DNA from 4 places in the Desulfovibrio sp. Huiquan2017 genome. Region 2 is predicted to be linked to each of the others. Evidence: predicted binding sites of a transcription regulator. Region 2 holds the regulator's gene; each other region holds the start of a gene.

Evidence for each region. The regulator sigma-54, encoded in region 2, starts transcription at its own class of promoters, with help from an activator protein. The targets are predictions, from matches to a motif close to CTGGCACGGNNNNTGCTT.
Region 1: J0909_RS02065 (TadE/TadG family type IV pilus assembly protein) is a predicted target of sigma-54. The motif match lies at 2,890-2,907, and genes of this name have one in related genera.
Region 3: hpsG ((2S)-3-sulfopropanediol dehydratase) is a predicted target of sigma-54. The motif match lies at 4,275-4,292, and genes of this name have one in related genera.
Region 4: J0909_RS06010 (LeuA family protein) is a predicted target of sigma-54. The motif match lies at 3,691-3,708, and genes of this name have one in related genera.

What each region holds. Positions count from the first base shown of each region.
Region 1 is NZ_JAFMPN010000002.1:79,724-85,409, forward strand. It holds gene tmcD (electron transfer complex subunit TmcD) at 1-188, opposite strand, end outside; gene J0909_RS02055 (pilus assembly protein TadG-related protein) at 881-2,050, opposite strand; gene J0909_RS02060 (TadE/TadG family type IV pilus assembly protein) at 2,056-2,445, opposite strand; gene J0909_RS02065 (TadE/TadG family type IV pilus assembly protein) at 2,449-2,856, opposite strand; gene J0909_RS02070 (methyl-accepting chemotaxis protein) at 3,165-5,240, opposite strand; gene J0909_RS02075 (c-type cytochrome) at 5,480-5,686, shown strand, end outside.
Region 2 is NZ_JAFMPN010000014.1:5,497-11,182, forward strand. It holds gene lptC (LPS export ABC transporter periplasmic protein LptC) at 1-207, shown strand, start outside; gene J0909_RS12855 (LptA/OstA family protein) at 233-1,054, shown strand; gene lptB (LPS export ABC transporter ATP-binding protein) at 1,055-1,780, shown strand; gene rpoN (RNA polymerase factor sigma-54) at 2,020-3,429, shown strand; gene hpf (ribosome hibernation-promoting factor, HPF/YfiA family) at 3,463-4,005, shown strand; gene J0909_RS12875 (PTS sugar transporter subunit IIA) at 4,008-4,457, shown strand; gene rapZ (RNase adapter RapZ) at 4,475-5,356, shown strand; gene J0909_RS12885 (PTS sugar transporter subunit IIA) at 5,359-5,686, shown strand, end outside.
Region 3 is NZ_JAFMPN010000002.1:173,919-179,604, reverse strand. It holds gene J0909_RS02450 (amidohydrolase family protein) at 1-587, shown strand, start outside; gene J0909_RS02445 (TRAP transporter substrate-binding protein) at 953-1,975, shown strand; gene J0909_RS02440 (TRAP transporter large permease) at 2,056-3,951, shown strand; gene hpsG ((2S)-3-sulfopropanediol dehydratase) at 4,369-5,686, shown strand, end outside.
Region 4 is NZ_JAFMPN010000006.1:8,322-14,007, forward strand. It holds gene nifK (nitrogenase molybdenum-iron protein subunit beta) at 1-130, opposite strand, end outside; gene nifD (nitrogenase molybdenum-iron protein alpha chain) at 146-1,783, opposite strand; gene J0909_RS05995 (P-II family nitrogen regulator) at 1,808-2,182, opposite strand; gene J0909_RS06000 (P-II family nitrogen regulator) at 2,182-2,535, opposite strand; gene nifH (nitrogenase iron protein) at 2,602-3,429, opposite strand; gene J0909_RS06010 (LeuA family protein) at 3,754-4,848, shown strand; gene J0909_RS18340 (hypothetical protein) at 4,857-4,985, shown strand; gene J0909_RS06015 (hypothetical protein) at 5,164-5,686, shown strand, end outside.

The DNA of each region.
Region 1 (5,686 bases), on a different contig from region 2:
GCGTCCCAGACCGAATCGTTGGTTCGAACGGAGAATTCGCCGTCGCCCACCTTGACGATGGCGACGATGGTCTCGCCGTCAGGCGAGACATACGGCTCTTCCTGCCATTCGTGTCCTTCGAGAGGGGAGAGGGATTTAACGACCGTTTTTTGGCCGGGTTCCCAATCCCAAGAGGAGATTTTTCCCATAGCACCCCCTTGTGTTGTGACACCGCCCCCCGAGGGAGCGGCAGAAAATTCATCCCGCGCGTTGGTGGCGGGACCGTTCATTCAACGTGGGGGTCGCGTTTCGTCGTCGTTCTCTTCGTCCCGGCACGTCGTCGGATTGCAGCCATCCGCCGGGCCCACTGTGCGCGGCCCGGGGTGTGTCTGAATCCGAGGGACGGTCGTTGCGCGGGCGGCGGGGCCCGTTTCCGAACGGCCTGCCCGGGTGGCCGGGCATGGCGATTGCGACTCCCAGGGATTCGAGGCGGTCCGACGGCCCGCGCCGTCCGAACCCGGCAGTGCATCCCTTCCCAAAGTGCACCCTCGATTCCGTTGCTGATATCAGCTAAGGTCCCGGACCTGAGGCACAATTGGGCAAGGAATATCCATACATTCCAGTATATTCCTTGTCGCCCGCAACAGCTTGGCCTGAGACAGAGCTATGTATAAGCATATGGCAAGAAAATAGTCCATTCTTTTCAGAGTTAAATGGATATTCCAGACCGAACGGGTTCGTTATTTCCAGGTAAAATGCTTAGAAAGTGCCCGGATTTGGCCGCGCGGCGCGGTTGAAGGCAAAAAACCTCCGTTGGAGGGAGGTTTTGGGCAGGTTGAGGAGAGGACGCCGACCGCGATCGGCCGACGTCCTCGGGTGGGTATTTGCGGTTTCGGGCGGGTCAGCTCCGGCTGGAGTCGAGCATGAGGCGGCTGATGCGCAGGAGGCAGTCCGAGCCGTCGGCGTCGGGGGCCACGGCCACGGTGTTGATGAATCGCGCCTGGACGTTGCCCGTGCTGTCCACGCTCTCGATGAAGAAAGCGCCGAGTTCGTAGACGCGGATGACGTTGCGGCCGCCGGTGGGCGGGTAGCGCGGGTCGTAGAAGGAAATGATGACCACGCGCGGGCTGTCCATGGGATCGCTGAAGGCGCTGCCCCGGATGGCGTGGGCCGAGTCGTCCCAGGCGGCGTAGGGGTCCTGGCCGATGAGGGCGTCGGCCCCGGACTTCACCGGACCGGCGGAGTTGCCGGGTTCGATGAGCAGTTCGTCGTCCGGAGCCACGGTTGCGTAGCTGTTGGACCCGGTGCATCCCTCGATGTTTTCCTTGACCATGGCCGCGCCGGTGATCGGATCGCCCTTGTTGACGGGAGGCAGGTCCACCAGGTTGTACTGGCCGGGCGCGATGGCCAGGCTTGGGTCGCCGGGCTTGATAACGATCTGCGTGCCCACGTCGTCCTGCGTGTAGCCGAGGACGGTCACGGACGCCAGTTCCTGGGGGCTTTCCACGTCCAGGGTTCCGTTTTGATAATACTTGGTGCCCGGGGCGGCGTTGTCGTCCCATTCGAATTTGGTGGGCACCACGAAGGGCTTGGAGCACTTGCTCGAACACATGCCCGCCAGTCCGGCCCGGGAGGTCACGCGGATGTCCATGGCGGGCTTGCCCACGGCCTTGCCGAAATACAGGGGAAAGGGATTCTCGCGCCGGGCTGTCAGGGAGATGGTCAGTTCCACCTGGTTGGGGTTTTCCTCGTCGGGCACGCCGTCGCGCAGGAAGACGATGTCCGCGTCGGTGATGGCGACCCCGGGCGTATCGGCGTCGGTCAGGTTCCGGGTGGCGTAGCTGGTCACGATGAGGCGCAACTTCTCCACGTCCCGGCCTTTGGCCAGCAGGGAGTTGGCCCCGGCCAGGGCCCCGGCGTCAGCCGCGGTCTGCAAGGCGCTGCGTTTGAGATAGGCCCGGCCCAGGTCCACGGCCAGGGCGGTCAACCCCATAAGGGCGGCCATGCACAGGCTGACCATCACCGTGGCGAAGCCGCTTTCGTCGTTCAGAGGGCGGAAATCCTTGCGCATGGCGGTCACTCCATCTTGGCGCGGGCGACCGCAGTCAGCCCCTCGGGGATGAGACGTCCCCAGGGGTACACGGTCCCGTCCGCGACGTTGTAGCTCAGGGAGACCGAGACTTCTCGTCCCAGTTCCCGGTCTTCGGGGCCGACCGCCACGGACACGATCAGGTCCTCCGTGGACAGTCCCTCGGCCGCCACGAAGGAGAGGACGGTCCGGGTTGGGTCGTTGCCCCGCGAGGCCAGGATCGCGCCCTCGCGGGCGGCCCGGGTCAGGACCTGGTTCATGTCGATCATTCGGGCCGCGTCCCATATGCCCGCCAGGAGCGGGGCCAGGAGCAGGGCCATGAGCAGGGCGAACTCCATGACCGCGCTGCCCCGCCGGGTGTCGTCGTTTCTGTGCATGGGTCACCTCTCGTGGGTCATGACCGCAGTGGCCGCCAACAGGCTGCACCGGTCGCTCATGGACGGGATCAGATTGTCGAGAATCAGGAACTCGAAGGGTACGGACACGGTCACGTCAACGGGCCGGGATGGTTCGCGCGTGCCCACTTCCACCGAGGACGCCTGGTTGATGCCGCCGGAGGACAGTTCCCGTTCGACCACGTGCCGGATCTGTTCGAGGCTTGTTTCGGCGAGCACGGCCATGCGTGCACCCTCAAAGGCTGCGTCCCGGACCACGCCTTGGGTCCAGAACAGCCGGGCCATGTCCATCAAGCCCATCAGGAGCAACAGGAAGATCGGCAGGAGCATGGCCGCCTCCACGGTGACCATGCCGCGCCGCGCCTTCCCGCGCATCGTATTTCGTCTTGTCATGGCTTCCTCCGAATGCGGTATGTGTATTATACCTAGCAAGTGACATGCCAATAAAATTAGCGATGGAAAGTTTGTAACATGCTGTTTTTGAAGGAATAAAAAATGTGACCAAAAGCGGATTCCCGTCGTATGCCGCGCGGGCCGTCCACTGGCGGTGGAGTAAAACGTTTCTGTTCTATCCATGAATAATAGATCGAAAAACTATTTTGTTTTTCTTTTGATGGATTCACTCAGCAAATGGGATCGGACGTGAAAAAGGGCGGCCCCTGGGTTGGGACCGCCCTTGCGGATGCGGAGTCCGGGGGGGATTAGAATCGTTCGAAGGCGTCGTCACTTTCGTCCATATCTATATCCAGACCGTGCCCGGGGGCGGCGGCCTTGCCGTTGCCGGTCGCCTTGGGCAGGGCGGCCGGGGCGGGCTTTGACTTGGCCGGTCCGAGCTTGGCCTTGGCCGGTCCTGCGGGCAGGGCGCCGGCGGAGCCGTGTCCGAGGTTGAAGAAGGTCATGGTTGTTTCGAGCTCCACGGCGTGGGAGGACAGTTGCTCGGCGGTGGAAGCGATTTCCTCCGAGGCGCTGGCGTTGGTCTGGACCACGGAGTCCAATTGCTGCAAGGCGCTGTTGATCTCGGAGGCCCCCGCGTTCTGCTCGTTGCTGGCGGCGGATATCTCTTGAATAAGTTCGGCTGTTTCCTCAATGTTTGGGACGATGGCGTCGAGCATTTTCCCGGCCCGGGCAGCCACTTCCACGCTGGAGGTGGAGAGTTCGCCGATCTCGGCGGCGGCGGTGCCGCTGCGTTCGGCCAGCTTGCGCACCTCGGCCGCGACCACGGCGAAGCCCTTCCCCTGTTCGCCCGCCCGAGCGGCCTCGATGGCCGCATTGAGCGCCAGCAGGTTGGTCTGCCGGGCGATTTCCTCAATGATGGAGATCTTCTCGGCGATCTGGGTCATGGCCGTCACGGTCTGGCGCACGGCCTCGCCGCCCTTGCGGGCTTCCTGGGCGGTGCGCACGGCGATTTCTCCGGTCTTGGCGGAACTCTCGGAGTTCTGGCTGATGCTTGAGGACATCTCCTCCATGGAAGCCGAGACTTCTTCCACAGCGGCCGCCTGTTCGGTGGCGCCCTGGCTCATGGACTGGGAGGACCCGGCCAGTTCCTCGGAGATGGAGGCCACATTGGAGGCGGATGCCTGGACGTCCAGGACGATGGTCCGGAGTTTTACGATCATCGCGCTGATGGCCTTGGCCAACTGGCCTATCTCGTCGTTGCGGTCGGCGTCCAGATGCACGGTGAAATCGCCTGCGGCCAGGGATTCGGCCACTCGGGCGGCGTGCTTCATGACGGCGGCCATCCGGGAGGAGAAGACCAGGGTCAGGATTATCGAGGCCAGGATGAACAGGATCGAGATGATCACGTAGGTCCAAATGGTCCGCTCGACCACCGCGCCGAGCTCGGTCATGCGCGCCTCGACGCGGGCCATTTCAGCCTGGCCGAGACGGTCGATGGAGGAGCGCATGGCCGAGAAAGTTTCCTCGCTCTTGGCAAGCAGGGTGATTCGGTTGAGATTTTTGTCGGCGTTGGCGGTGGACAGATCGACCACCTTCCGGCTGTGCTCGGCCCAGGTATCGAGCCGGGCCACGAAATCCTCGTTGAGCCGCTGTCCCTCGGTCCCGAGGAGTACAGCGCCCTTGGTGACGCGGTCGCGGGTCTGCTCCAGGTTTTCGTTGAAGGAGTCGGCCCATTTCCTGATCGCCTCAGGTTTGATGCTGCGGATGACCAGGAGTTGGGCCACGTAGGCCTGGTAGGCGTCGCGGTCGGCATTGAGGATCAACGAGAGGGCTTCCTCGGTCTGCAGCCGAGCGGTTTCGGGCAACAAGGCGTTCTTCAGCCGGGTATCGGCGATTTCGCCGAGCTGGTTGATGACCTCCCGCATGGCGTCGAAGGAGGCCAAGGCCGCATTTTCCGCTTCGTCCCGGGCCAGTTTGGCCGTCAGGGTGTCGGCGGTCAGGGTGAGGATGTCCGTGTTGGTCTTTTGCCAGGTCTGGAAATCGTTTTTGAAATTGGTGAAGTCGCCGCCCATGTCCGGGGTGAAGTTTTCAGCCGGGCCGGAGATCCGGTCCCAGGTCTGCTGCATGTTTTCGGCACAGTCCGTCTTGTCCTTGCTCAAGGCTTCGGGAGAAGCCGCTTTTTCAGCGCGTACGACCGCAGTCTGGGCTTGGTAGGCATCTCGATCGGCGTCGATCATGGTTGCCCGGTCCAAGTGTAGGCCATTGACTGAAATCATGTTCGAGTCGAGGATACTGAAGCTGGTCAACCCCACGGCGAAGATGATCAGGATGGCCGACACCGGCAGGCCGGTGATCAATAACAGTTTCCATTTGATGCCCATTTTGTTCCCCTCCAAAGTTCCGATCCGGGCAAGAGGCCCGATTTTATGTGAGCGTATAATGTTTTTGGTCTCAGAGGCTATTAGAAAGTTATAGAATATGTAATGGAGGGCATTGCGGAGGGCGGACCGGGCATTTGGTGTTATTATCATGCTCCGGTGGTTGGAAAAAGAACGAAAAATGCGTATTGTTCAAATGAGAAATCCAATTGCAACCATTAGCTTGAATCACAGAGGACGACATGAAGAAATTACTGGCTGTATTGACCATCGTATGCTGTTTCGGCGTGACCGCCGCCTTTGCCGCGGACGGCGGGGCACTATATCAGAAACGGTGCGCCAATTGTCATCGCGACGGCAGCGAATCCTCCAAGGCGGGCGGCGACGTGGTCCTGAAGGGCCAGTCCGTCCAGGAAATCGAGATGAAGCTTACGGGGTATAAGGACGGC
Region 2 (5,686 bases):
GACGCCCAACATCTTGATTATGTGGGCGCAATAGGTAAGGTGTACCTCAAGGGCGGCGTCACTATGCGCCGACCGGACATGATTGTTCAGGCCAAGGCCATGGAACTCGACTTAGCCACGAACCAATTGGTGGCCGCGGGCGGCGTGGAAGCGTTGTTGGCCCCGGAAGGACTGGGAAGGAATCCTTTGCATGAAAACAAGGAATAAGACGTTGCGGAAAACGGTTCGACGTATGGGAATGCTGCTGCTGCTGGCCCTGTTGCTGGTTCCGGTCAGAGCCCTGGCCCAGGACTGGGGCGAAGTGCGCGAGGCCACGGTCAACCTCAACGTGCGCAAGGCGCCCAATCCAGGGGCCGCGCATGTGGTCACCCTGGCCAAGGGCCAGCGGGTGCGCACCGACTTCCCCGAAAACGGCTGGGTGGCCGTCTTCGAGTTGAGCGAAAAGGATCGCGACCCGGCCAAGGCCGTCGGGTACGCCAACGCGAAATTCCTCAAGGCTGTTGAGATGAAGAAGGCCGCGTCCACGCCCACTCCGGCGGCCCCCAAGATCGATTCCGGAGAAGGGCAGGTCACGGGTGCTGTGGCTGAAACACCGCCGCCCGCCCCCATTCCGGTGGGCATGGATCCGAACCGTCTGCCGGTGAAGATCACTTCCGATCGCATGACCTACAATGAAACCGGCAAGGTCATTTCCTTCGTGGGTAACGTGGTCGCTACCCATGGCGAACTGACCCTCTGGGCCGACAGGCTTTCGGCCTTTCTCGCGTCCAGCTCCGACAAGAAATTTTCCGCCGATAGCGTTGACCGCATCGTGGCCGAAGGCAAAGTCCGGGCACGGAAGGGGACCACCGAAGGAACCTGCGGCAAGCTGACCTACTTGGTGGGGCCGCAACTCCTCAAGATGGAGCAGAATCCCAAACTCCAGGATGGCCCCAACTCCTTGACCGGCGAAGTCATCAATTTCCACATCAAAGACGATCGATCCGAGGTCATCGGCGGCGAACAGCGCGTCAAGGCCGTCTTCATGACTCCCGGCAATCTCAAGGTGCAGTAGATGGCGGAAGGTCTGCGCGCAACGAACCTGTCCAAGCGGTACGGACAGAAAGAGGTCGTCCACGGCATCAACATAGAGGTCAACACGCGCGAGGTGGTCGGCCTGCTCGGTCCCAATGGCGCGGGCAAGACGACCACGTTCTACATGCTCGTGGGCATTGTTCAGCCCAACACCGGCGAGGTGTCGCTGAACGGCCAGCCGCTCACGGACAAGCCCCTGCACGAGCGCGCCCGCCTCGGCGTCAGCTATCTGCCCCAGGAAAGCTCCATCTTCAAAAAGCTTACCGTGCGCCAGAATCTCCAGATCATCCTGGAGCAGACCAACCTGACTTCACGGCAGCAGCGGGCCCGGGCCGAGGAACTCATGGAGATGTTCACCATCACCAAGCTGGCGGACCAGGCGGCCATGTTCCTGTCCGGCGGCGAGCGGCGCAGGCTTGAGATCGCCCGGGCGCTCATCCTCGATCCGCAGTTCATTCTTCTGGACGAACCGTTCGCGGGCATCGACCCCATTGCGGTCATCGACATCCAGGAAATAATCTCCGTGCTCAAGTCCATGGAGATCGGCATCCTCATTTCCGACCACAATGTCCGGGAGACCCTGAACATTTGCGATCGTGCCTACCTTGTCTACGAAGGGACGGTCATTCTGGAGGGAGCCCCGTCTGAAATCGTCACATCCAGCCGCGCCCGGCAGATCTATCTGGGCGAAGATTTTCATCTCTGATCTCCTTGCCCTTATCTTTTTTTCGCTTTCCCGATTTACACCGTACCCAAAGGTTGGTACACTTTTTTCATACCATCAATGTGCCCTGTGTATTTACAATAGAAACAGGATGTTATCACTATTGTGTTGCATCCTTAAATTCTCTGTGGCATAGTTGGTTTGAAAAAAATGGTGGGCGGGCGAAAAAAATTTTCGTTATCCAGCAGCCGATAAATACAACTTCAAGCGAGTGACGAATCATGGGATTGGAACTTCGGCAACAGCTCAAGCTCTCTCAGCAACTGGTCATGACGCCCCAGTTGCAGCAGGCCATCAAGCTGCTGCAGTTATCGCGTCTTGAACTACTGGAGACGGTGCAGCAGGAATTGTTGGAGAATCCCTTTCTTGATGAGACCGAAACCGACACCGAGGTCCCAGACAAAGCGGAGGCCCTGACCGAATCCCAGGCCGAGGAGGAGTTGGTCCGCAACGCCGACTGGGAAAACTATCTCGGCGAATTTTCCTCCACCTCCAAGCAGGCCATGTCCCGCGACATGGAAATGCCGGAAGAGGGTATGTCCTTCGAGGCGCGGCTGGCCTCCAAGCCTTCCTTGGAAGGGCATCTCAACTGGCAGATGCGTCTGTCCAGCTTTTCGGAGCAGGAATTGGCCATCGGGGACGTCATCATCGGCAATCTCGATTCAAACGGCTACCTGCAGGCGTCCATGGCGGAGTTGGGTGCCATGGTCCAGGCCTCCGAGGAGGAGATCGAATCCGTCCTGTTGCGCATCCAGCATTTGGACCCTGTGGGCGTGGGTGCCCGCAGCCCGCAGGAATGCCTGCTGGTCCAGATGGAAGTCCTGGGCTACGACGACCCGACTCTGGTCTCCCTGGTGCGCGACCATCTGGAGGATCTGGAAAAGAATCGCTACAAGCCGTTGGCGCGCAAATTCAAAATCTCCATGGACGAGCTCAAGGCATACCTGGACCTGCTCCAGACGCTCGATCCCATGCCCGGCGCCAATTTCTCCAGCACCGAGCCGCATTACGTCAGCCCGGACGTGTTCGTCTACAAGTACGGCGAGGACTTCGTCATCATCCTCAACGAGGACGGCATGCCCCGGTTGCAGATGAATACCTTCTACGTGGATTCCATGAAGGGCGCGGCCGACAAGGAGAAGGAATATTTTCAGGAAAAGATGCGTTCCGCCGCATGGTTGATGAAAAGTCTGTACCAGCGGCAGCGAACCCTGTATAAAGTGGTTGAAAGCATCGTCGGTTTTCAAAGAGCCTTCTTCGAAGAAGGCGTGACAAAGCTCAAACCCTTGATCCTCAAGGAGGTAGCGGAAGATATCGAAATGCACGAATCCACCGTGAGCCGGATCACGACGAACAAGTATGTTTCGACTCCCCACGGCATTTTCGAGCTGAAGTTTTTCTTCAACTCGGCCTTGGATCTGAACGACGGTTCCCAGGTGGGCTCGGAGAGCGTCAAGGCGCTCATCAAGCAAATGATCGCAGACGAAGACACGAAGAAACCGCTCAGTGACGAGCGCATCGGCGAGATCCTCCAGGAAAAACTGGAAGTGAATATCGCCCGGCGTACGGTCGCCAAGTACCGCTCGGCCATGGGCATTCCTTCATCTTCAAAACGCAAGCAGTACTTCTAGAACTGTTTGGCACTCTCAACCAGGAGGCGGCGTATGAACATCAGCTTCACTTTCAAGAACTTCGAGCCTTCCGATCACCTCAAGGGGTATGCGGAAAAGCGTTTTGAAAAGGTAGCAAAATACGTTTCCGATGCGGAGGCAGATCTCCAAGTCAATCTGCTGGTCGATAAGTTCCGCCACAAGGCGGACGTGATCCTGAACTCGGATCGCATTCATATCTCGGCCTATGAAGACTCGGAAGACATGTATTCCACCATTGACATGGTCCTGGACAAGCTGGAAGCCCAGCTCCGCAAGATGCGGGAAAAGATGAAGAACCGCCCCAGACAGGCGCGTCCGAATAAAATGGTGCAGATGAACTACCTGTCCTATGAGGACCTCGCTGCCGGTTCATCCCCCACCATCGTAGGCACCGATGCATACGAGCCCAAGCCCATGTCCGTGGACGAGGCCGCCATGCAGCTCGATGCCCTTGACAATGAATTCCTGGTCTTCCGCAATGCGGAAACCGAAGGCGTTAACGTAATATACAAGAGGAAGAACGGCGATTACGGCCTGATCGACCCTGGTAACTAAGCATGAAACTCAGTGATTACCTGGCGAAGGAGCTGATCCTTCCCGAACTCGCGTCCGAGACCAAATCGGACGTTCTGCAAGAACTCGTCGCCCCCTTGGGCGAACAATATCCAGAGATGGACACGGACCATGCGGTCCGTGTCCTTCTCGATCGTGAACGGCTCGGCTCCACTGGCATTGGGGACGGTATCGCCATTCCCCACGGCAAGCTCGAAGACCTGGAAAAGGTCATCGTGGTCGTGGGCCGCAGCCACAAGGGTGTGGAATTCGAGGCCCTGGACCATAGTCCCTGCACCATCTTTTTTTTGGTGCTGGCCCCGGAGCAGGTAGCGGGCATGCACCTGCGCGTCCTGGCGCAGATCTCCCGTCTTCTCAAGGACGAGGAATTCCGCAAGGCGTTTCTGGCGGCCGAAGACCTTGAGGCCCTCTGGGCCCTGCTCAAGAGCGTATAACCCCGGGACGGACACCGTTGACCGCGACCAATCCTTTTCCCGTGGTGATCGTCACCGGGCTCTCCGGGTCCGGCAAGAGCACCGCCCTCAAGGTCTTTGAAGATCTGGGCTTCTTCTGTATCGACGGACTGCCGTCCGAGATATCGCCCAAGCTGGCCGACCTCATCCTCAAATTCGATACCAAGTATCGCGGCCTGGCGCTGGGCATGGACCTGCGCCAGTTCGAGTTCGTGGACGGATGGGGACAGGCCCTGAAGGGGTTCGCCGAGCTCGGCATAACCCCGCAGGTCCTCTTTCTTGAAGCCAAGATGAGCGAACTGGTCCGGCGTTATGCGACCACCCGCCGGCCGCATCCGCTGGAGAGCCGCAACCTGGGCCTGGAAGCGGCGTTGGAAATGGAAAAAAAGCTGCTGGAGCCGGTCCGTTCCGGCGCGGCCCTGGTCCTGGACACCACGGACTACTCCATCCACGACCTGCGCCGGGTCATTCAGGCGAAGTGGTCATCCCTGGAAACGGTGGGTATGGGCATGCGGGTGCACATCATCACCTTCGGCTTCAAGTACGGCGTGCCGTCCGAGGCGGATCTGGTCTTCGATCTCCGTTTTCTGCCCAATCCTTATTTCGACAAATCCCTGCGGTCCTTGTCCGGCCTGGACAAGGCCGTGTCCACCTACGTCCTGGACAATCCCACGGGGCAAGGGTTCATTCAACGTTTCAAAGATTTTCTGCTTTATATCCTGCCGCTTTACGCTGAAGAAGGACGCTACAGGATCACCCTGGCCTTAGGCTGCACCGGCGGCCGGCATCGGTCGGTTTCCGTGGCCGAGTCGGTGCTGGCAACCCTGAAGGAAAAAGGGTATACGGTTTCGATCGAACATCGACATATGGAACTCGGTTAGACATGGTTGCAAAGACTGACAAAAAAGACGGCGTGATCGGCGTGGTGCTGGTTACCCACGGCAGCTTCGGCGAGACCCTGCTCGGGGCGGCCGAGATGGTTCTGGGCCCCCAGGACAATTGTCTGGCCGTGGGCATCGACGTGAACAAGGGCGTGGACGAAGCCCTGGAAGGCGTGCGCAAGGCGATCCAGTCCGTGGAGCAGGGCAAGGGCGTCCTGGCCCTGACCGATCTGTTCGGCGGTTCGCCCACGACCATGTCCCTTTCCCTGATGAAGTCGGAAAACCTTGAAGTCATCACCGGCGTCAACCTGCCCATGCTCGTGGCCACCC
Region 3 (5,686 bases), on a different contig from region 2:
AGGCGCCCGATACGTTCGTCGGGTTCTGGGGCATCGACCCGCACAAGGGCATGGCCGCCATCCGCGACCTTGAGCAGGCGGTAAAGAACAACGAAAGCATCCAGGGCGCGGCCATCGATCCCTATCTGGCCAAAATCTATCCCCATGACGCCAAGTATTATCCGGTGTACGCAAAGTGCTGCGAACTCGGGATTCCCATCATCATGACCACCGGCACCGCCAGCTTCGTTCCCGGCGCGGTGATCGACCACGTCGCCCCCCGCTTCATCGACTACGTGGCCCGGGACTTCCCCGAGCTCAAGATTATCATGAGCCACGGCGGCTACCCTTGGGTTTCCGAAGCCATCATCGTCACCCAGCGCAACAAGAACGTCTTCATCGAGATGTCCGAATACGAGCTGTGGCCCCACGCCGAAGCCTACACCAAGGCCGCCAACGAACTCATCTCCGACAAGATGCTCTTCGCCTCGGCCCACCCCTTCATCGACTACCGCGAACAGCTCGAAAAATACGCGAATCTGCCCTTTGAAAAGGACGTCTACGAAAAGGTCATGTACAAAAACGCGGCCCGTATCCTGGGTTTGTAATCCGGCATGCCAACTGGTAACAGAATCTTCCGAGAATCCCATCAGAATGAATTCTGTTATATCAACAGGTTACACTGATGTCTCGTTTTTGCAACATGGTGCAATATCGCAACATCGGGAAAATATCCTAGGAAATCATGGCGGTAATCGGGAAATGTGAATTCCGGCACAACACCACGGTGCAATACGACATCAATAGCCGCTTTCCGGGAGAGAGGGGGCGGACCTTCTCTCCCGGAAACGCCTGGAAAAATCTAGACAACCCGACAGTAATTCGTCCTCGCCGCCTCGGCGGCATCATGGAATGCTCCTTGCTAACCATGTGAAAAAAGGACCATACCCCAACCGAAAACATGGAGGAACCGATGACACAGTCTTTAGCCCGAAAAGGCCTGATCGCAGGCATGCTTTTCATCTGCGCGATCTTCGTCCTGGGCGCCACCCCCGGCACGGCCCACGCCCGCAAGCTGAAAATCCGCCTGGCCCATCCCATGGCTCCGGGCAACAACGTGACCCTGGGATACGAAAAATTCAAAGAGGTCCTGGAAGACATCTCCGGCGGCCAGATCAAAGTCCAACTCTTCCCCAACTGCATGATGGGCTCGGACCGGGACGGCATGGAAGCGACCCAGCGCGGCTCCATTGAAATGGCCTCCAGTTCCTCCCCGAACATGGCCAACTTCTCCAAAAAATTCCTTATATTCGACCTTCCGTACGTAACCAACCGGAAATACCAGAAGAACCTGTACGCGGCTCTCGACAACGGCGCGCTGGGCAAATACTTCGACGACCTGGCCGAGGAGATCAACCTGCGCCCGATCATGTTCAGCGAATACGGCTACCGCAACTTCGTGACTTCCGACAAGCCCATCACCAAGGCCGCCGACCTGGCCAAGCTGAAGGTGCGCACCACGGCCTCCCCTGTCGAGGTTGAAACCGCCAAGGCCCTCGGCATGAACCCCACCCCCATCGCCTGGGCCGAGGTCTATACCGCCATGCAGCAGGGCACCGTGGACGGCGAAGGCAACACCTTCTCCCTGCTCTGCGACGCCAAGCACGACGAGGTCATCAAGTACGCCGTCGATTCCCGGCACAACTACAGCATGCATATCCTCATGTGCAACAACAAGTGGTGGAAGGGCTTGAAGCCCCAGCAGCAGCAATGGATCAAGCAGGCGGCCCGGGAAGCCCTGACTTACCAGCGCGGCATTTCCACCGAGTTGGAGGCCAAGGCCACCCAGAAGATGCTCGACGAGGGCATCCAGATCCACCAGTTGACCGATCCCGAACTGGCCGAGTTCAAGGAACTCACCCGCCCCGTCTGGGACAAGTTCCGCCAGGACATCCCGGCCGAGCTCTTTGACATGATCGCCGCCACCCAGCAATAACCCCGAACACGGAAACGACATACCCCGCCGCGCCGCTCCATCCGGCAAGGAGCGACGCGGCGGGTCAAAAGGATCGCAGAATGACCACGTCCCCCACTGCCCCCAACAAAACAGGCTGGCTGGCCTGGCTTGACGACAACGCGGAGAAGCCCTTTCTGTGTATCGGGCTTCTGGCGATCATCCTGATCATCACGTTCCAGACCGCCTATCGGTACCTGATCGTCAACTTTTCGGATACAGCCAGCGCCGCGGTCTGGACCGAGGAACTCTCCCGCTTCATCTTCATCTGGATATCCTATCTGGCCGTGCCTCTGGCCATCAAGAACCGGGACAACATCCGCGTCAACATTCTCTACGACAAATTCAATCCCAGATGGCAGAGCATATTCTGGGTCGTCAACGACCTGTGCTTTCTCTTCCTCAGCCTCTACGTGACCTGCCTGGGCGTGCACATGATCGGCGAGGGCATGCGCTACCCCCAGATGGCCCCGGCCATGCAGATCCCCTATTATATTCCCTACAGCATCATCCCCCTGGGCTTTGCGCTGATCAGCCTGCGCTTGTTCCAGGACATCTACCGTGAAGTGAAAACCTGCGGCATGAAGGACCTGGCCATCGCCGTGGCCGTCAGCGCCGTCATCATCGCTCCGGCTTATATTCTGTGGTACCTGCCGGACTTCCAGGCCTTCGAGAATTTCGAGCCTTCGGCGACCATCGTCCTGTTCAGCTACTTCCTGGTGGTCATCGCCATCGGCGTCCCCATCGGCATCAGCCTGGGCCTGGCCTCGCTGCTGACCATCCTGGCCACCGGCACCATCGACCTCGGCTACATCGCCCAGATCAGCTTCACATCCATTGACAGCTTCCCGATCATGGCCATCCCCTTCTTCGTGGCGGCGGGCATCTTCATGGGCGCGGGCGGCCTGTCCACCCGACTGCTCAACCTGGCCGATGAAATGCTGGGCGCGCTCCCGGGCGGCATGGCCATGGCCTCCGTAGCCACCTGCATGTTCTTCGCCGCCATTTCCGGTTCCGGTCCGGCCACCGTTGCCGCCATCGGCTCCCTGACCATCCCGGCCATGATCGAGCGCGGCTACAACACCTATTTCGCCTGCGCCATCGTGGCTGCGGGCGGCGCCATCGGCGTCATGATTCCCCCGAGCAATCCTTTCGTCATCTACGGCATCGCGTCCCAGACCTCCATCGGCGACCTGTTCCTCGCGGGCATCATCCCCGGCGTGCTCACCGGCCTGGTGCTCATGGGCTACAGCTACTGGATCTCCAAGCGAAAGGGCTGGATGGGCGAGAAGAAGACCCGGACCTTCGGCACCTTCGTCAAGGCCATCTGGGACGCCAAGCTGGCCCTCATGGTCCCGGTCATCGTTCTCGGCGGCATCTACAGCGGCCTGATGACCCCGACGGAGGCCGCCGCCGTGGCCGCCTTCTATGGCCTGATCGTGGGCATGTTCGTCTACAAGGGGTTGAACAGACACAACATCATCCCCACGATGCTGGACATCTGCGCCACTTCGGCCATCATCATCATTCTCATGGCCATGGCCAAGGTCTTCGGCCAGATCATGACCGTGGAGGAAATTCCCGCGCAGATCGCCTCGTACATCCTGGGGCTGACCAACAGCAAGATCATGATCCTGTTGCTCTTCAACGCGTTTTTGCTGTTCATCGGCACGTTCATGGAAGCGTTGGCGGCCATCGTCATCCTGGTCCCCATCCTGCTGCCCATCGCCACACAGGTCGGCATCGACCCGACCCACTTCGGCATCATCATGGTCGTCAACCTGGCCATCGGGTTCATCACCCCGCCGGTGGGCGTGAACCTCTTCGTCGCCTCGGGCGTGGCCAAGGTGAAGCTGGACGACATCAGCAAGCAGATCTGGCCGATCCTCGCCCTGATGATCGTCGTCCTGCTGCTGGTGACCTACATCCCGGAAATATCCATGTTCGTCCTCCGCTGACCCCCCCGAACAACCACATTGAAAAAGCCCTGCGACCAATCGCAGGGCTTTTTCTTGTGCGCGCCGCAATTCAAGATCCAACAAGAAAAATTCATTTATAAAAGCGCGTTGAGGGCTATCTAGGAATCATGTTTCTATTTTGCACCGTTTTTCCCACGGATGCCGAAACGCAACATGCAACTATCTACTTTTTTTTATTTGATAAAACTCATTTCACGCGGAAAATGGTGCACCCCCGCACCATGCCGGCGCCCCGAAGGAAATCCTCTTCGGCAGTATGCAAAAAAGCATTTATATTCAAGCATGTTAGCTGTCAGAATATATTGGCACAAACTATGCTTAAGTAGGGATCATACCGCCCGGACGGCCGGGGCAACCGAAGCAATAATTTAAACACATCAATAGGAGAACAGACAGATGGAATGCTGCCTTTCACACCAAGAACAGATGTTGGAAAACAAGCTCAAGGGACTCGATAACCCGTATAGGGAAACCCACAAACGCGTGTTCAAGATTCTTGAAAGCATCGAGAACCTGACCCCTTCCATAGACATCCAGCGCGCCCTGTATTTCACCAAGTCCATGCAGGAGACGGAAGGCGAGCATCTGACCCTGCGCTGGGCCAAGGCCCTGTACAACATCGCCGAGAACATCGACGTCTACATCGACGACGACAACCTTCTCTGCGGCCGCGCCGGCGCCCAGGGCCGCTACGGCATCCTCTACCCCGAGCTGGACGGCGACTTCCTGGACCTGGCCCTCAAGGAACTGCCCAACCGTGAAAGCTCTCCGTTCACCATCTCCCAGGCCGACGCCGACGTCGTCGTCCACGAGATCGCCCCATACTGGAAGGGCAAGACCTACCATGAGGCCTTGAACAAAGCGTTCGCCCCCGAGACCCACGCCCTGACCTACAACGACCCCGATGGTCTGCACTCCCGGTACATCGTCAATGAAACCTCCTCCTTCCGCTCCTGCCTCCAGTGGGTGCATGACTACGAAGTCATCCTGAAGCGCGGTTTCGGCGGCATCCGCAAGGAAATGCAGGAAAAGCTCGACGCCCTTGATCCGCTTTCCCCGGTGGACAACGTGGAGAAGAAGCCCTTCATCGAAGCCATCATCCTGGTCTGCGACGCCGTCATCCTGTGGGCCAACCGTCATGCCGCCCTGGCCGAGCAGAAGGCGAGCGAGGAAAAGGACCCGGTCCGCAAGGCCGAGCTGCGGGAAATGGCCCGCATTTGCAGCAAGGTCCCCGAGCATCCGGCCGAGACCTTTTACGAGGCCGTGCAGTCCCAGTGGTTCACCCAGATGTTCTCCCGCCTGGAGCAGAAGACCGGCACCATCGTCTCCAACGGCCGGATGGACCAGTACCTCTACCCCTATTATGAAAAGGACGTCGAGGCGGGCACCATGGACGAGGTCAAGGCCATGGAGCTGATCGAATGCATGTTCGTCAGCATGGCCCAGTTCATCGACCTCTACATCTCCCCCCAAGGCGGCGACTTCAACGAAGGCTACGCCCACTGGGAAGCGGTGACCATCGGTGGCCAGACCAAGGACGGCCTCGACGCCACCAATGAACTGTCCTACCTGTTCCTGCGCTCCAAGCGCGAGTTCCCGCACCACTACCCCGACCTGGCGGCCCGCATCCACGCCCGCGCGCCCCAGCGGTTCCTGGCCGAGATCGCGGAAACCATCAAGGAAGGCTCCGGCTTCCCCAAGCTGATCAACGACG
Region 4 (5,686 bases), on a different contig from region 2:
AATGCGGCAGGCAGCCGTGGATGCCCAGCGCGGCGTACATGGCGCCGATGGGCTGGCACGTCTTGGCCGGGTTGATGGTCAGCGACTTGCGCTCCATCACTTCAACGGGGGTGTGTCTGAGTAATGCCATGGTTCTTATCCTTCCTTATTCCCACACAAAGGTGCCGGTGAGTTCGGGAGACTTCTGCCAAGGGGCCTCCGTGTAGGACCAGACCTTGCTGCTCACGAGGCGATCGACCGTCTTGTAGAAGTTGATCGCGCCCTTGAAGCCCGCGAAGGGTCCGCCGTAGTCGTAACTGTGCAGTTGGAGCATGGGCACGCCGTTTTTCTGGATGGAGTACTTCTCCTTGATGCCCGCGCAGAAGATGTCCGGCTTGTAGAGCTCCACCAGCTTCTCGGCCTCGTACTGGTTGAGGTCGTCGATGATGATGGTGCCGTCGGCCATCTGCTTGTTCATGCCCTCGTATTCCTTGAACTCGAAGCCGGAGTCCTCCAGGGCCTTGAGTTCCTCGGCGGACTTGCGCGGGTTGTAGAGCTCGGGATCGGCCGAAACCTCGATTTCCTCGATATTGCGGGAGTCGGCGTCCGGGACCAGGTCGGGGATGACCTGACGGCCCTCGTAGTCGTCGCGGTGGGCGAACTCGTATCCGGCGGACAGGGTCTTCATGCCCAGTTCGGTAAACAGATCCTGATAGTGGTGGGCGCGGGAGCCGCCGACGAAGAGCATCGCGGTCTTGCCCTCGGTGTGCGGCTTGTGCTCGGCCAGGGCGGCCTGAACGCCCTTCATCTCCTCGGCGATGACTTCCTCGATGCGCTCCATGAGCGCCTCGTCGCCAAAGTACTCGCCGATCTTGCGCAGGGACTTGGCCGTGGAGTCGGCGCTGATGAAGTTCACCTTGATCCACGGGATGCCGTACTTGGTCTCCATCATGTCGGCCACGTAGTTGATGGACCGGTGGCACATGACCAGGTTCAGGTCGGCGTGGTGGGAACGGGCGAACTGGTCGTAGGATGAATTGCCGGAGAAGGTGGACAGACAGGTGATGCCGCATTTCTTGAAGATGCGGTCGATCTCGAAACCGTCGCCGCCGATGTTGTATTCGCCGAGCAGGTTGATCTTGAACTCGCCTTCCTGGGCCTTGGTCTGCTCGCCCACCAGATGGGTGAAGACCTGGTTGTTGGCGATGTGGTGACCGGCGGACTGGGACACGCCCTTGTACCCCTCGCAGGAGAAGGCGAACACGTTGCAGTCCCCGAACTTCTCTTTCATCTTCCGGGCCACGGCATGGATATCGTCGCCGATCAGACCCACCGGGCACGTGGCGAAAACGCAGATGCCCTTGGGATGCAGCAGGTCGTAGGCCTCCTGGATGGCGGCCGCGAGCTTCTTCTCGCCGCCGAAGATGATGTCCTGGTCCTGCATATCCGTGGAGAAACAGTAGGTCATGAAGTTGTCGCCGTCCGGGCCGGCATCGGTCTGGTTGCGACGGGTGAGCCAGGAATAGAATCCGCAGCCGATGGGACCGTGGGTGATGTTCACGATGTCGCGGGTCGGCCCCATGATGACGCCCTTGCATCCCGCGTAGGTACAGCCGCGCATGGTGATGATGCCCGGGATGGTGCGGACGTTGGCCAGGATCTCCGGCGGCGAATCGCTGCCGGTGGCCTCGTTGATCATGATCTGCTTGGCGCGCTTGCGGGCCACCTTCGGAGGATACTTCGCAAGGATATCTTCCTTGATGTCGGTGGGCGTGAGCTGCACGAGCTTTTTCGTCTTAGCCATGTATACTTTCTCCTTAAATCGGCGCTAAGCTATCGCCTTTTCACCTGTTTCATGGGTTCTGACGCGCACGGCGCCGCCGACGGGCAGGACGAAGATCTTGCCGTCGCCGGGCTTGCCGGTCCGGTTCACGGCCATGATGGCCTGGACCACGTCCTCCACCATGTCGTCGGGCACGACCACGGTCATCATGCGCTTGGCGTAGAGCTTGCCCTTCTCGCCCAGCACTTCGGCCGCTTCCTCGTATCCCTGCTCCACTCCGGAGACGATGGCCGCATTGACGAACCCCTTGCCGCGCCCCTGCGCCTCGTGGGCGAAGAAGGCATCCACACCGGCGTCGGTGAGGGCGGCCTTGGTCTTGTTCATCATGTTCATGCGCACCACTGCGATGACTTCCTTCATTACGCGGCCCCCTCGCTGGCTACGGTGGTCTCGTTGACGCCGGAACTGATGGTGTAGACGTCATCCACGTCGGAGACGAAGATCTTGCCGTCGCCAAAAGCGCCCTTGGTGCCGGAGCGGGCGGCGTCCATGATGGTATTGATGACGAAATCCTTGTCCTCGGCCTTGACGACGCTCATGAGCATGGTTTTGGGGATCTCGTCGTAGGTGACCTCGCCGATCTTGATGCCGCGCTGCTTGCCGCGACCGGCCACGGAATATTTGGTGACGGCGGGAAAACCGTTGTCCATCAGGGCGGCCAACACGTCGTCCGCTTTCTCGGGCCGTACAATCGCTCGAATCATGATCATCATTTCTGGAATCTCCTATTTGCTTGCTATTTTTAGCTTTTGATTAATTTCAGAGTATTGCGCGATGGATTAGGCTTCCATGATTCCGTAGTCCATGAGCAACTTTTCCAGATCTTCGATCTCAAGCGGGTTCGGGATGACGAACATCTCGTTCTCGTCGATGGCCTTGGCCAGACCGCGGTATTCAGAGGCCTGGGGCACGGAGCCGTCCCATTCGATGACCGTCTTGCGGTTGATCTCGGCGCGCTGCACGTCGTTGTCGCGCGGCACGAAATAGATCATCTGGGTGCCCAGCTTGGCGGCCAGCTCGGTGATGAGATCGGCCTCGCGGTCGGTGTTGCGGGAGTTGCAGATCAGACCGCCCAGACGGACGCCACCGGATTCCGCGTACTTCATGATGCCCTTGCAGATGTTGTTGGCCGCATACATGGCCATCATCTCGCCGGAGCAGACGATGTAGATTTCCTGAGCCTTGCCGTCGCGGATGGGCATGGCGAAGCCGCCGCAGACAACGTCGCCGAGGACGTCATAGAAGGCGTAGTCCAGCCCCTCGGACTCCTCGTAGGCGCCCAGGGATTCGAGCATGTTGATGGATGTGATGATACCGCGGCCAGCACAGCCCACGCCGGGTTCCGGACCGCCGGACTCGACACACCAGGTGCCGCCGTAACCGGGCTTGCGGATGTCTTCGAGTTCCACGTCCTCGCCTTCTTCACGAAGGGTGTCGAGCACGGACTTCTGAGCCAACCCGCCCAACAGCAGGCGGGTGGAGTCGGCCTTGGGATCGCAACCGACGACCATGACCTTGCGGCCCATTTCAGCCAGGCCGGCAACAGTGTTCTGCGTGGTGGTGGACTTTCCGATGCCGCCCTTTCCGTAAATCGCTACTTTCCGCATGATTTCTCCTCCATGGGTTTGTTTGCGTCGATGAGACCCCTTACGGCAAATGGCGTGCCAAACCGCAAAAGACATGTCATCATCCTGTTTTTAAAGGAGAAATAAAAAATCCTACAACGGTGTCGCTTCCTACGAAAAGTGTAGGCGCAGACCATATGAGCCGACACAAATGTGGAAACCTACAAAAACGTAGGCAATTCCATCTCTTTTTCGTCAATAAAATATACCAATTATTTCAATGAATTATAAGAATATCATCAATTGGCATCCTTCATGCTCAAGGAGAGTCAGCATCATCCGCAACCATCTATGAGGACAAACCACATGTTGATCGACACCACACTCAGAGAAGGAGCGCAGCTATTCGGGGCCTACTTCTCCATGGAAGCGAGGGAACGGATCGTGTCCGGTCTTTTGTCCATCGGCGTGGACGAGATCGAGTTGGGCTGGGTCGGCCAGGAGGGATTGGACGAACTCGTCCGCGCCATAGGCAAACGGCGCGGGCGGACCGCCCTGTCCGTCTGGTCGCCCTGCCGCGAGGCGGACATCCGCAAGGCCGCCGGGCTGGAGGTGGACCGCATCAACATCGGCGTACCCGTTTCCGACCTGCACATCAGGAATCGACTCCGGATCGACCGCGAGGGGCTTCTGGAACGCCTGGCCCGCACCGTGCTCGCGGCTCGGCTCCTGGGTATGGATTACGTGTCCGTCGGCCTGGAGGACCTCTCCAGAGCCGACCCGGACTTCGCCCTGAGGGTGGCCGGATTGGCCCAGGACGTGGGCGCTGCCCGCGTGCGCCTGTCCGACTCCCTGGGGCTGCTCACCCCGGTCAAGACCGCCCAAACGGTCGCCACCTTCAAGAAGGCGTTGACCATCGACCTGGCCGTGCACTGCCACGACGACTTCGGTATGGCCACGGGCAATGCCGTCACCGCCCTTGCGGGCGGCGCGGACTTCGCCGACGCCAGCCTGCTCGGCATCGGCGAACGGTCCGGCATCGCGGCCACCGAGGAGTTGGCCGCCTACCTGACACTCAAGGAGGAAAGCCATGCGTACAAAGTTGAGAATCTTCGCGACCTCTGCCATTTCGTTTCTCAGGCTGCCGGGGTGCCGATTCCCCGCACCAAGGCGATCGCGGGCAAGGACATTTTCGCTTGCGAGTCCGGCCTTCACGCGCACGCCCTCAGCAAGTCGCCGGAGCTCTTCGAGCCCTTCGACCCCAGCCGCATCGGCGCGGACCGGATGGTCGCGGTTGGCGGAAAAAGTGGGCGAGCGGCGGTTGCCCACGCCCTTGCGCGCCGGGGGCTCGAACTGCCCGAGCAGCGGCTCACGGTCCTTGTCGATGAAGTGAGAAAGTTGGCCTGGGAGCTGGAACGCCCCTTGACCGAGGTGGAACTGACCAAGTTGGTCGAGAATTAGGAGACGGCGTGTTCAAAAAATTCATCTACATCTGTCTGTGGCTCTGTATCCTGTCCGGCACCGCGTCCACGACGTCTTCCCCGGCGTTTTCTCCGGCTTCGGGGCCCGCCGCCGTTCGGGCCGTTTTTACCCCGTAGGCGCGGCATGGGCTTTACGGCGTCGCCAATCACCGACGGACCGGCCGTGCGACGTCGCGTCGCACGTCCCCGCTTTTCATCGGACGCCACGGCCCGGCCGGACGCCCCGCACCCGCATGGCCGACGACGACGGGCCCGTCCCGCCGCCGCGCCTGCCCAAATCCCCAAAGAGGTTTCCATGCAGACTCTATCCACACCATATGGTGAATTGATTCCCCAGCACACGGCCGACGATTTGCGCAAACGGGAACTCCTGCCCATGGAATACCACGGCTCGGGCGGAATCAAGTCCGTGCCCCTGGAAACGCAGACGGTCATTTCCACCCCGGCCGGGGATATCCCGGCAGAACTGGTCTCATTCCATGAAAACGGGACCATCAACCGCATCTTTCCCCTGAACGGCAAGTTGTCGGGCTACTGGAGCCAGGAAGACGAAGCCGGACTGGCCAGGCCCGTCACCCTGACCACGCCCATAGGCCCCATTCGCGCCCGGATCATGAGCGTGGGCTTCTACGACAACCTGGCCCTGCGCAGCCTGACCCTGTGGCCGGGCGAGACCCTGTCCGTGCCCACTCCGGTCGGGCCCTTGGAAGTGCGCATCGGAGTGAGCTTCACTCCGGAGGGGCGGGTGCGTTCCGTGGAACCGGCCAAGCCCACCGCCGTGCCCACCCGGGCGGGCGAGATGACCGCATACGACCCCG